Linked DNA regions of Methyloferula stellata AR4. The protein of the gene in region 1 interacts with the protein of each later gene in a pairwise test. Links are inferred from orthologs where the notes say so. Each region holds a gene or a part of one and is shown on either strand. Other genes may lie near its edges.

Region 1 (3,040 bases):
AGCGGTTATTACGCGGACGCGCACCCAGACGCGCAAGCCCGCCATGTACCGGGTTCTTCTCCTCAACGACGATTACACGCCGATGGAATTCGTGGTCACGGTGTTGAAGAAATACTTCAACAAGGGCCCCGAAGACGCGACACGGATCATGCTCCATGTGCACCAGCACGGTGTCGGAGAGTGCGGCGTGTTCACGTATGAAGTGGCGGAGACGAAAGTCACGCAAGTTATGGACTACGCCCGCAAGCATCAGCATCCGCTGCAATGTATCATGGAAAAGAACTGAGAGGTTGGAGCCACAATGCCGTCCTTCTCCCGCAATCTAGAACAGTCGCTCCACCGCGCCCTCGCGATAGCAAACGAGCGGCATCATGAATATGCAACTCTCGAGCATCTGCTGTTGAGCCTTACCGATGACGGCGACGCCGCCGCCGTGCTTCGCGCTTGCTCCGTCGATCTCGATCTCCTGAAGAAGAATTTGCGGGATTATATCGAGCAGGAGCTCGACAATCTCGTCAGCGAAGGCCGTGAAGACGCCAAGCCCACGGCAGGCTTCCAGCGCGTCATTCAGCGCGCGGTCATTCATGTGCAATCGTCCGGACGCGAGGAAGTGACGGGTGCCAACGTGCTCGTCGCGATCTTCGCCGAGCGCGAGAGCCACGCCGCCTATTTCCTGCAAGAGCAGGACATGACCCGCTACGACGCGGTCAATTACATCAGCCATGGCATTGCCAAGCGACCCGGCATGTCGGACCCCTCCAAGGCGCCGCGCGGCGTCGAGGAAGAGGCCGAAGGCCGCGAGCCGAAGGAAGGCAAAGAGGGCGAGAAGAAGAAAGAGGGCGCGCTCGACGCCTATTGCATCAACCTCAACAAGAAGGCCAAGGACGGCAAGATCGATCCGCTGATCGGCCGCGAGGCCGAAGTGCAGCGCACGATCCAGGTGCTCTGCCGCCGCCATAAGAACAACCCGCTGCTCGTTGGTGATCCCGGCGTCGGCAAGACCGCGATCGCCGAAGGTCTTGCCCGCAAGATCATCAAGAACGAAGTGCCGGAAGTTCTGGCCGAGGCTACCGTCTTCGCGCTCGACATGGGCACGCTGCTCGCCGGAACTCGCTATCGCGGCGATTTCGAAGAGCGCCTGAAGCAGGTCATGAAGGAGATCGAGAACCACAAGAAGGCGATCCTCTTCATCGATGAAATACACACCGTGATCGGTGCCGGCGCCACTTCGGGCGGCGCCATGGATGCGTCGAACCTGCTGAAGCCGGCTTTGGCGCAAGGCACGCTGCGCTGCATCGGCTCCACGACCTATAAGGAGTACCGCCAGTACTTCGAAAAGGATCGCGCGCTCGTCCGCCGCTTCCAGAAGATCGACGTCAATGAGCCGTCGATCCCGGATGCGATCGAGATCATGAAGGGCTTGAAGCCCTATTTCGAAGAGTTCCACAAGATCCGCTACACCAATGAAGCGATCAAGGCGGCTGTCGAACTCTCGGCCCGCTACATCCACGACCGCAAGCTGCCGGACAAAGCGATCGACGTGATCGACGAGACCGGCGCGAGTCAGATGCTTCTGCCGGAAAACAAGCGCAAGAAGACGATCGGCATCAAAGAGGTTGAGACCACCATTGCGACCATGGCGCGGATTCCTCCGAAGACCGTGTCGAAGGACGATGCCGAGGTTCTCGAACATCTCGTCACGACCCTGGAGCGTGTGGTCTATGGCCAAAACAGCGCCATCGAGGCTCTGACCTCGGCGATCAAGCTCGCCCGCGCCGGTCTGCGCGATGGCGAGAAGCCGATCGGCAGCTACCTCTTCTCGGGTCCAACCGGCGTCGGCAAGACCGAAGTGGCACGTCAGCTTGCAACGGCGCTCGGTGTTGAGCTCGTGCGCTTCGACATGTCGGAATATATGGAGCGCCACACAGTGTCGCGCCTCCTCGGTGCACCTCCCGGCTATGTCGGTTTCGACCAAGGCGGTCTGTTGACCGATGCGATCGATCAGCATCCGCATTGCGTGCTGTTGCTCGACGAAATCGAGAAGGCGCATCCCGACCTCTACAACATCCTGTTGCAGGTCATGGATCACGGCAAGCTGACGGATCACACCGGCAAGCAGATCGATTTCCGCAATGTCATCATGATCATGACGACCAATGCGGGCGCCTCCGACATGCAGCGTGAGAGCTTCGGCTTCACCCGCGGCAAGCGCGAGGGCGAGGATACGGAAGCGATCAACCGGATGTTCGCGCCGGAATTCCGCAACCGTCTCGATGCCGTCGTTACCTTCGGGCGTCTGCCGTCCGAGGTCATCGCCAAGGTTGTCGACAAGTTCATCATGCAGCTCGACGCGCAATTGGCCGAGCGCAACGTCTCGATCGAACTCACCGACGAAGCCCGCAACTGGCTCATCGAGAATGGTTATGACGAGCACATGGGCGCTCGCCCGATGGCGCGCGTCATCCAGACGACGATCAAGACGCCGCTCGCCGACGAAGTGCTGTTCGGCCGCCTGAAGAATGGCGGCAACGTCAAGGTTGTCGTGACGGCCGATGATGCGGGCAACAAGAAGCTCGGCTTTGTCTTCCCTGAAGGGCCGGTTCTACCGCGTCCGGAAAAGGACATCGTCGAAGCCGGCAAGAAGCGCGTCAAGGCGGAGCCGGAAGTGCGCCGTGCCAAAGCCCGCAAGGGTAAGGCCGACGATGCCGAGGGCGACGACGAGGCGACCGATGGCGATGCGCCGGAGACTGTCGCCGAAACCGACGAGCCTTCGAAATAATCGAACGCGACCTCATCGCTTTCTTAAAATCGAAATGGCCGGGCTTGTCCCGGCCATTTTCTTTCTAAGAGGTTGAGGATTGTTCCGAGGCCGATCGTGCCGTTCAAAGACCGCCATTCATCCAGCGGCGGAGATTTTCAGCGAGACGGATATGCTTTCGTCAAGGACGCATCTCGGATGCGCCGCCGTAGGCGGTGGCGAAGCCATCCTTGACTAAAGCGGTCCGCTCGCCATGCTCGCCGCCAAGAGATGAATGGCGAA
Region 2 (8,280 bases), 2.6 Mb from region 1 along the record:
CGGCGAGGCCGTCATTGACCGTCAGACCCTGGCGGGCGAGTGCGACCGCGGGCGCCGCGAGATTGGCGAGGCTGAATTTGCCCGATCCATATTTGCGCAAAGCCAGCGCCAGGCCCGCGACCGTCCCGGGCACGCCGACCCCCAATCCGCTGGCGCGCGATTTTGCCGGTACTGCCACACCATTGTTGTCGAGAAAGACATCCGGCTTCGTATCGGCGGGTGCCGCTTCCCGATAATCGATGACGACGGTCTTATTGGGGGCAGCGAGATGAACAAGCATGAAGCCGCCGCCGCCAAGATTGCCGGCCTGCGGGAGAGTCACCGCCAAGGCGAAGCCGACCGCGACGGCGGCATCCACGGCATTGCCGCCGCGCTTGAGAATATCGACCCCGACTTCTGTCGCCTGCGTCTCTTGACTGGCGACCATGCCATGCGTGGCGAGCACAGGCAGGATGCGGCGGCCTTGGGCGGCGAAAGATTGCCCGGCCGGCTCCGCATAAGCCGGCTCCGCGCAAGCCGCCGCGCATAAGCCAATGCTTAAGTATAAGGCGGCAAAAAAAGCCGTCCTTCGGCCAGAGTAAATGAGGTCCGACCAAGCCCGGCTTTCGGCGTGAGCCAAGGCGTGCGGCGCCTTGCATCTCATGCGGTGGTACCAAAAGAACCCTGACATCACGACTCGGATCGTAGGCAATTACTTAACGAAATTAAGCGATTGTGCCAGCACAACATGCCCCCGTCTCGCGGCATACCGGATGCCGGCGAAATCCGGGTTCGGAAAGGCGTTTCCCATCGTGGCAATGGAACGTTCATGTCTCTCGTAGTGATCATTGATGACAGTGCGACCAATCGCAATATTTTCGGTTTGCTGGCTCAGTCCCTTGCGCCCGATATCACTGTCAAAACCTTTGGCGATCCGGCCGAAGCATTGGTCTGGCTTTCGGACAATACGCCTTACCTCATTATCACCGACTATAAAATGCCGCAGATGGACGCCGCGGAATTCATCCGACGTTTCCGTGCCTTCCGCAATTCTGACAATGTCCCGGTCATCGTCATCACCGTTTACGAAGAGCGCTCCTTCCGCCTGCAGGCGCTTGAGGCGGGCGCGACGGATTTTCTGACCTCGCCGGTCGATCACCACGAATTCCTGACCCGCGCACGCAATCTGCTCGATCTGCGCAAGCATCAACTTCTGCTTGCACAACGCGCCGATACGCTGGAGCGCGAATTGAAGGACAGCGAGCGTTCGCTGCGCGATTCAAGCGAACGACTGGCGCAGGTCATCGACACTTTGCCGATCATGATCAGGGCGGTCGGCTACGATGGAAGCGTCTTGTTCGTCAACGCCTATGAAACCCGGTTTTTCGCCGTCGATCCGGCCTCCGTCATCGGCAAGCAGGGATCGGTCCTGCTCGGAGAGGAAGCCTGGTCGAATTCCTATGCGCTCGACCGCATGGTGTTTGAAACCGGCAAGGCCATGCCGACCTATGAAGAAGAGATCGTCGATCATGCGGCTGTGAAGAGGGTCTTTTTGACCTCCAAGGCACCGTTGCACGATCTCGACAACAAAGTCATCGGGGTCCTGACGAGCTCGCTCGACATTTCGGCGCGCAAGCAGACCGAAGCGCATCTCCGCTATACGGCGCAGCATGACGCTCTGACGGATCTGCCGAACCGCATGATGCTGCGCGAGAGATTGCGGAGCCTGATTGCGCGCTCGCGCCGCGGCGATCATCTTTTTGCGCTGCACCTCATCGATCTCGATGGCTTCAAGCGCGTTAATGATCTCCTGGGTCATACGGCCGGCGATCGGTTTTTGAAGGCACTCGCCAAACATTTGCGCCATTCGATCCGCGAAGCGGATATGATCGCGCGGCTTGGTGGCGACGAATTCGCCGTTCTTCAGAGAGATGTCGGCTCGAGCGAAGATGCAGCCGTCTTCGCGACTCGTATCCTTGAGACCGTCGGGCGTTTCAAATGCCAGGACCATGACGGCCTTGTCACCAGCGCCAGCATAGGCATCGCCATGCACCCGTCGGACGGGAGCGACGCCGAAGATCTTTTGCGCAACGTCGATCTCGCCATGTACAAAGCCAAGGCCGAGGGCGGCAACAGCTTCTGTTTCTATGCGGCGGATTTGCAGGCGCGTGCCAAACACGCCGCGGGTCTCGATGCGGAATTGCGTCATGCTTTGGCGGAAAATCAATTCCTGCTCTATTATCAACCGCAGGTCGATCTTTCGACAGGCCAGATCGTCGGCGCGGAGGCGCTTTTGCGCTGGAACCGCCCCGGCAAGGGGATCACGACGCCCGGCGCCTTTCTGGCGCGCGCCGAGGAGAATGGTCTCATCCTCCCGATCAACGAATGGGTTCTTCGTGAGGCCTGCCGCGAACTCAAAGCCTGGCACGATGCCGGTCTTCCGCGCATCCGGATCGCGGTCAATCTGTCGCCGGTTCAATTCCGCAAACGCACCGTGCCTCTGCTCGTCGCCAAAGTTCTGGCCGAGTCGGGGCTTGAGGGCCAATATCTCGATCTTGAATTGACCGAAAGCATCATGATGCAAGATATGAACGCGGTCGAGCGGGATCTGCATCAACTCGTCGATCTCGGCGTGCATCTTGCGATCGACGATTTCGGAACCGGCTATTCGTCTCTGGCCTATGTGAAACGTTTTCCCGTCGACCGGATCAAGATCGACCAGAGCTTCGTCCGCAACATGGTGGATGACGTGAACGATGCCGCAATCGTCCGGGCCATCATCACGCTCGGCCATAGCCTCAATGTCACGGTCGTTGCGGAAGGCGTCGAGACCGCCGATCAATTGGCCCGTTTGCGCGCAGAGAACTGCGACGAAATCCAGGGCTATTATTTCGGCAAACCCATGCCGGCTGCCGATTTTGCGGATTTGATCCGAGGCGGTTCGCCGATCGCACTCCGCTCGGCTTGAGGCCACCCATGGCTGAGGTCGATATCACGTCGCGCCAAGCCGGCCGAAGCGCACCTCAGCGTCCTTCCGAAAGCCGCGGTCTTGACGCAAAACCCGGCCTGTTCGCGCGCATGCGAAACCATTTGGCGCGCCGGCCCGACTCGGAGCATGAGACGGCCTTCAACCGGTTCGCGCTCTGCGCCTGCGCGCTGCTTTATCTCATCGGAGCGAGTTTCTTCGGCGATGCCGAGGCGCATCGCACGCTGGCGGAACTGGCCGTCAATTTCGCCATCTTCAACTTCTTCGCGGTGGTCATATTTATTCTGATTCTACGCGACTCGGGCGTATCGCCGCTCCGGCGTTTCGTCTCGATCTGCGTCGATGCCGGCTGCGTCTCCTACCTCATCCACATGGGGGGCGCCGCGACGGCCTTGTTCTATCCGCTGCTTCTCTGGATCATTTTCGGCAATGGCTTTCGCTTCGGCGTGCGCTATCTGGCCATCGCCGCGGCGGTTGCGACCTTTACGTTCTCGGCGGTCGTGATCACCACGCCGTTCTGGCGGGATAATATTTCCTTGTCGCTCGGCCTCATCGTCGGGCAGATCGTTCTGCCGGCCTATGTTTCGATTCTGATCCGGAAATTATCGGAAGCCAAGCGCCAGGCGGAAGAAGCAAACCGGGCCAAGAGTCTGTTTTTGGCGAGTGTCAGCCACGAGTTGCGCACGCCTCTCAACGCGATCATCGGTTTGAGCGATCTCTTGAGCGATATGACCACTGACGAAGAGCAAGGAGACATGTCGCGGACCATCGCGACGGCCGGGCGCTCTCTATTGGCCTTGATCACCTCCATACTCGACTTCTCTCAAAAGGAGGTGACGAAGTCCCCGGAACGGGAGGAGGAGGTCGATCTATTCTCCTTGCTCGCGAGCACGCGCGACATGTTGGCCGTGCAAGCGAATGCACGCGGACTATGGCTGACCCTTCATATCACGCCGCGGGTACCGCAATTCGTCACAAGCGATTCCCGCGGCCTCGAACAGATTCTCGTCAATCTTACCGGCAATGCTCTGAAATTCACGCAAGCCGGTCATGTCACCATTTTCGCCGACGCGATTGAGATGGCGCCGGGCCGAGTCAAATTGCGCATCGAAGTTTCCGATACAGGCATTGGCATAGCGCCCGAGGCGCAGGCCCGGATCTTCGAGAGCTTTACGCAGGCCGATGAAACAATCATCGACCGGTTCGGGGGCAGCGGTCTTGGTCTCGCCATCGTCAAGCAGCTTGTCGAAGCCAAGGGCGGCAAGGTCGGCGTCGAAAGCATTGTCGGCGCGGGCAGCACGTTCTGGCTCGAATTCGAATGTCTTGCCGGAACGGCGAAGCCGCTTGCGCTTCCGTCTCAGATGCTGCCATGGCTCCTCTTGTCGGAGGATCGTGCGATTGGGCCGTTGATCGAGCAGCAGGGTGTGACAGTCGAGCAGGTCTCGACCATGGCGGATCTGGCCAAGACGATGCAGGCTCCGGAATGGACGCGCGCGCATCACCGGCCCGTCATCATCCTCGATCAGCGCGCATTCGGTGCGAATTTGGAAGAGATTGCCCGCCGATTGCGTGGAAGCGATCCGGCTCGCGGGCCTATGCTGATCGCTTTGAAGGAGAATGAGTCGGTCGATATCCAGTCGCGTGAACTCTATCTGACGACCTTGCCGCGTCCCCTCGATGCAGCCTCCATCATGAACATGTGGCAGCATGTATCCTGGAGCAAACGCAAGAGCATGGCGCGCCGCGCGGTGGCGCATATGGCCTATCGGCCCCTGTCAATCCTGGTCGCGGAAGACAATAAGACAAATCAGAAGGTGATCGCCAAAATTCTCGAAAGAGCCGGACATTGCGTTCATCTTGTCGACAATGGCGAAGTGGCTCTCGAAGCCATGATCGACAAGAGTTTCGATATTGCGCTGATCGATCTCAACATGCCTGTGTTGAACGGGATCGAGATGACGAAGCTTTATCGCTTCGTTGCCGCGGGCCGTGCGCATCTGCCGATCATCGCCTTGACGGCCGATGTGACCGCCGAAACGAAAGTGCGCTGTACCGAAGCCGGGATGGACGATTGCCTGACGAAGCCAATCGAGCCGGCTCATCTGTTGAACGTGCTGAATAGTTTCGCGGGCGGTTGGCCGCCGGAAGAAGCGGATCTCTCCGGGATCGAGACAAAGCCGGTTCAGGTAGCCGATGCCAATCGCGAAACCGCGGCCGTGGATGATGAGCCGATCATCGATACCGATAAATTGACGTATTTGCAGAAGCTCGGTGGCAAGGAGTTCGTTTCCGACCTCCTCGATCAATATGTGAGCGATGCGGCCCGCATGCTACGCGAACTCAGCAATGCTGTCGCCGAGGAAAATCTGCCGAAATTCCAAGACAGCATCCACGCTTTGCGGAGCTGTTCGGCCAATGTCGGAGCCAAGGCGATTTACAATCTCTGTCTGTCTTGGCGCGAGGTCGATGCCTATGACCTCGCCTTACGAGGCGAGGACCACATGAAAGTGCTCGAAGCCGAATTTGCCAAAGCGCGTTCGGCTATGGATCTTTATGAAGAAGACGGAACCGCTCCCGCAGTGAAGCCCTTCCATCCGCAGGGTGCAGGCGAATAGCATCTCAGACTGAGACGGCCGCTGAATTGGAAGATCCCAGCCGCCTTTGTTGTGCCGAAACCAGAAGCTCCATCCGGCGCAGATCCTGAGTATCGATCTTCATGACCGAGTCGACCCAGATTTCCGTCACCTCGCGCAGCTCGGCCTTGGTCAGCATATTCACTCTATTCTGCACTTTGTTCATCGCATGGAGCAACGGATGGCGCCGCGTATTTTCGCGAATGAATTTGTGGGCCGCTTCCCGCGCTCTGCCTTTCTCGGCAAGAACATCGATCAGGCCCATTTCGTAAAATTCCTCGGAGCTGTATATCCGCCCGCTCATGATGATTTTTTTGGCGCGAGCCGGATCAAGTTTGCGCGACAGCAAGCTGAATGCGCCCATGCCGGGAAACGAATTGAAGAGCACTTCCGGAAAGCCCATTTTCGTGCCGCGCTCAGCGATGAGAACGTTATAGGACAAGGCGCATTCGAGCCCGCCGCCGAGCGCATCGCCTTCGACGATCCCGATCGAAACCACCGGAACGTCAAAACCGAAAGCGTTATTGTAGACGGCGTCGACGCATCCATAGGCGTAAAGAAGCAAGGCGTTGCGGTCCTGCTCGCGAATTTTCTCGAGGAAAAAGCCGAGGTCTCCGCCGAGGTTGAAGATGCCTTGCACATTCGAGACGGCGACGGAAAACAGAAAAGGCTGCTCTTCGGACGGGTCGCGCGTTTCGAAAAGCTTCTGAATGTCGCGATGCATCTCGTTGAGATCATCGAGCAGAGCCAGGGTTACGCTGGCCGGTCCCTTCGGCTTCCAATACATCCAGAGGGCTTTTTCATTCGGATCGAGCGAGACTTCGATTTCCGAATAAGGCCGCGACAGAAGTCGCAGATTCAACGGAAGCGGGGCCGTCTCGCTCAATTGCCGAAGTGCGTCGGTAGCGGAATGGGCTCTACCGAGCAGTGAAATATCGTCGGCTTGGCGCCGGTCCCCGAGGGCATTGGACTCAGTAGCAAGAACGCGCATTAGGTATAGCCCCACGCTTGCCTATTGCCGTCATCGACGAACGACGGCACTGCAACGAGCCACATAACGTTGGAATGTAACAATCATGCACCGTTGCCTAAACATTATGATGGGGTGTTAAGGCTTTTTTTACCAATCAAAAAAATCGGAACAATCAATCTTGGTAAATAGGACACCGGTCATGGTTAAGGCGGCCTGATCGTTTTTTCGAACCGAAAAATCGAAATGCTTTTTCGAATGACGTCTGGTTAGCTATGTAGATTGAGAGTGAAAGCCGGCTTTATATTGCGTGACGCGACCGCATCTTGGGCAACGGCCGAGCTTTATCCGCATACCTCCGCCGATCTGTACCTGCGTCGATTTAGCAGAGCGCCTACAGCAAAGATCAAGCGGTCGATTTTGTCAGAAGCTGGATGACCTCGCCCTTGATCCGGGCCGCGGAGGCCTCGGTCATTGCATGCCGCGGCTTGTCGATCCTGATCTCGACTATAACGCGGGCGGGCTTAGTCGAAAGCATCAAGATCCGGTCGGCGAGGTAGATCGCCTCTTCGACATCATGCGTGACGAGCAGCGTGGTGATGTGGCGGGCTTCGACCAATGTCGCAAGCTCGTCGCGGAGCCGGGCCGCCAAGCTATTATCGAGCGACACAAAAGGTTCATCGAGCATCAAAATATCGGGCTTGATGGCCAAAGCCCGTGCGAAGGAGACGCGCCGTGCGAGGCCAAGCGACAATTCACCGGGAAAGAAGGTGAGATGGTCGGCGAGGCCGAGGCTGTCCGTGATTTGTTTCAGATCGGCCGGATCGGCATGCGGCGCGGCGAGACGGATGTTTTGCAAGACGCTGCGCCAAGGCAGAAGCCGCGGCTCCTGGAAAACCATCGCGAGCTTCTGGTCCGGCGGATGCGTAATCGTGCCCTCGAAATCCGTGTCGAGGCCGGCCATGATGCGCAGCAAAGTCGTCTTGCCGCTGCCCGACGGGCCGATCAGCGCGCAGACCTCGCCCGCCTGCAGCGTGAACGCGAGATCGCGCAGCACGACGCGTGTTTCCCCCGACGCCGTCTGATAGGTCTTGCGAAGGACGGAAACGTCAAGCTGGGTGAGGGCGCCAACGGGAGACATGTCGCTCGATGGGTTGAACCAGGAAAGTTTCAATCGCCAGCATGACACCGACGAAGGGAAGCGCATAGGCAAGCAGCAGGGCGACATCGAAAAGCTGAAAAGCAATTCCGATTTCAAACCCGACGCCGTTGGAGCGGCCGAGCAGCTCGACCACAAGAACGATTTTCCAAACGAGCGAAAGACCGGCCCGCGTCGCCGCCGCGATATAGGGGGTCAGTTGCGGGATCAGGACATGCCGCAGCCTCGTTTTGAAAGGCATGCGGAAAACCTGCGCCATCTCCTGCAGATTATTGTCGAGCGCGCGGGCACCTTCGCGGATCGTCGCCGTCGTGATGGGAAGCTTGTTCAAGGCGACGGCGCCGATCGCGGCGGCTTCCGTCAGCCCGACCCAAATATAGGCCAGCACGATGATGACAAGCGCCGGCAGATTGAGAAGCACGATAAGCCATGGATCGAACAGCCGGTCCACGGTCTTGTTGCGGCCCATGACGAGGCCGAGCGCCGTGCCGAGCACCATGGCGACGGCAAAGGAGGCTGCGACCCGCAGAAGCGTGATGCTGAAATTGAACGG

Evidence for each region. Proteins that work in one complex are often made in the same cells at the same time.
Region 2: the proteins of clpA (region 1) and A3OQ_RS0104480 interact in binary tests that used the Escherichia coli proteins (3 or more experiments, as listed by UniProt). The link is inferred for Methyloferula stellata AR4 from one-to-one orthologs.

What each region holds. Positions count from the first base shown.
Region 1 is NZ_ARWA01000001.1:3,536,177-3,539,216, reverse strand. It holds clpA (ATP-dependent Clp protease ATP-binding subunit ClpA), read left to right. Parts: upstream 1-301; coding sequence 302-2,779; downstream 2,780-3,040. Other genes in the region: clpS (ATP-dependent Clp protease adapter ClpS), read left to right, coding at 1-286. UniProt on the Escherichia coli protein: ATP-dependent specificity component of the ClpAP protease. It directs the protease to specific substrates. It has unfoldase activity. The primary function of the ClpA-ClpP complex appears to be the degradation of unfolded or abnormal proteins.
Region 2 is NZ_ARWA01000001.1:895,485-903,764, forward strand. Bases 2,651-5,780 are described here. They hold A3OQ_RS0104480 (ATP-binding protein), read left to right. Parts: upstream 2,651-2,955; coding sequence 2,956-5,580; downstream 5,581-5,780. Other genes in these bases: A3OQ_RS0104475 (two-component system response regulator), read left to right, coding at 2,651-2,947; A3OQ_RS21315 (crotonase/enoyl-CoA hydratase family protein), read right to left, coding at 5,585-5,780. Outside these bases: ggt (gamma-glutamyltransferase), read right to left, coding at 1-643; more of A3OQ_RS0104475, read left to right, coding at 809-2,650; more of A3OQ_RS21315, read right to left, coding at 5,781-6,589; A3OQ_RS0104490 (ABC transporter ATP-binding protein), read right to left, coding at 6,975-7,709; A3OQ_RS0104495 (ABC transporter permease), read right to left, coding at 7,678-8,280. UniProt on the Escherichia coli protein: Member of the two-component regulatory system UvrY/BarA involved in the regulation of carbon metabolism via the CsrA/CsrB regulatory system. Phosphorylates UvrY, probably via a four-step phosphorelay.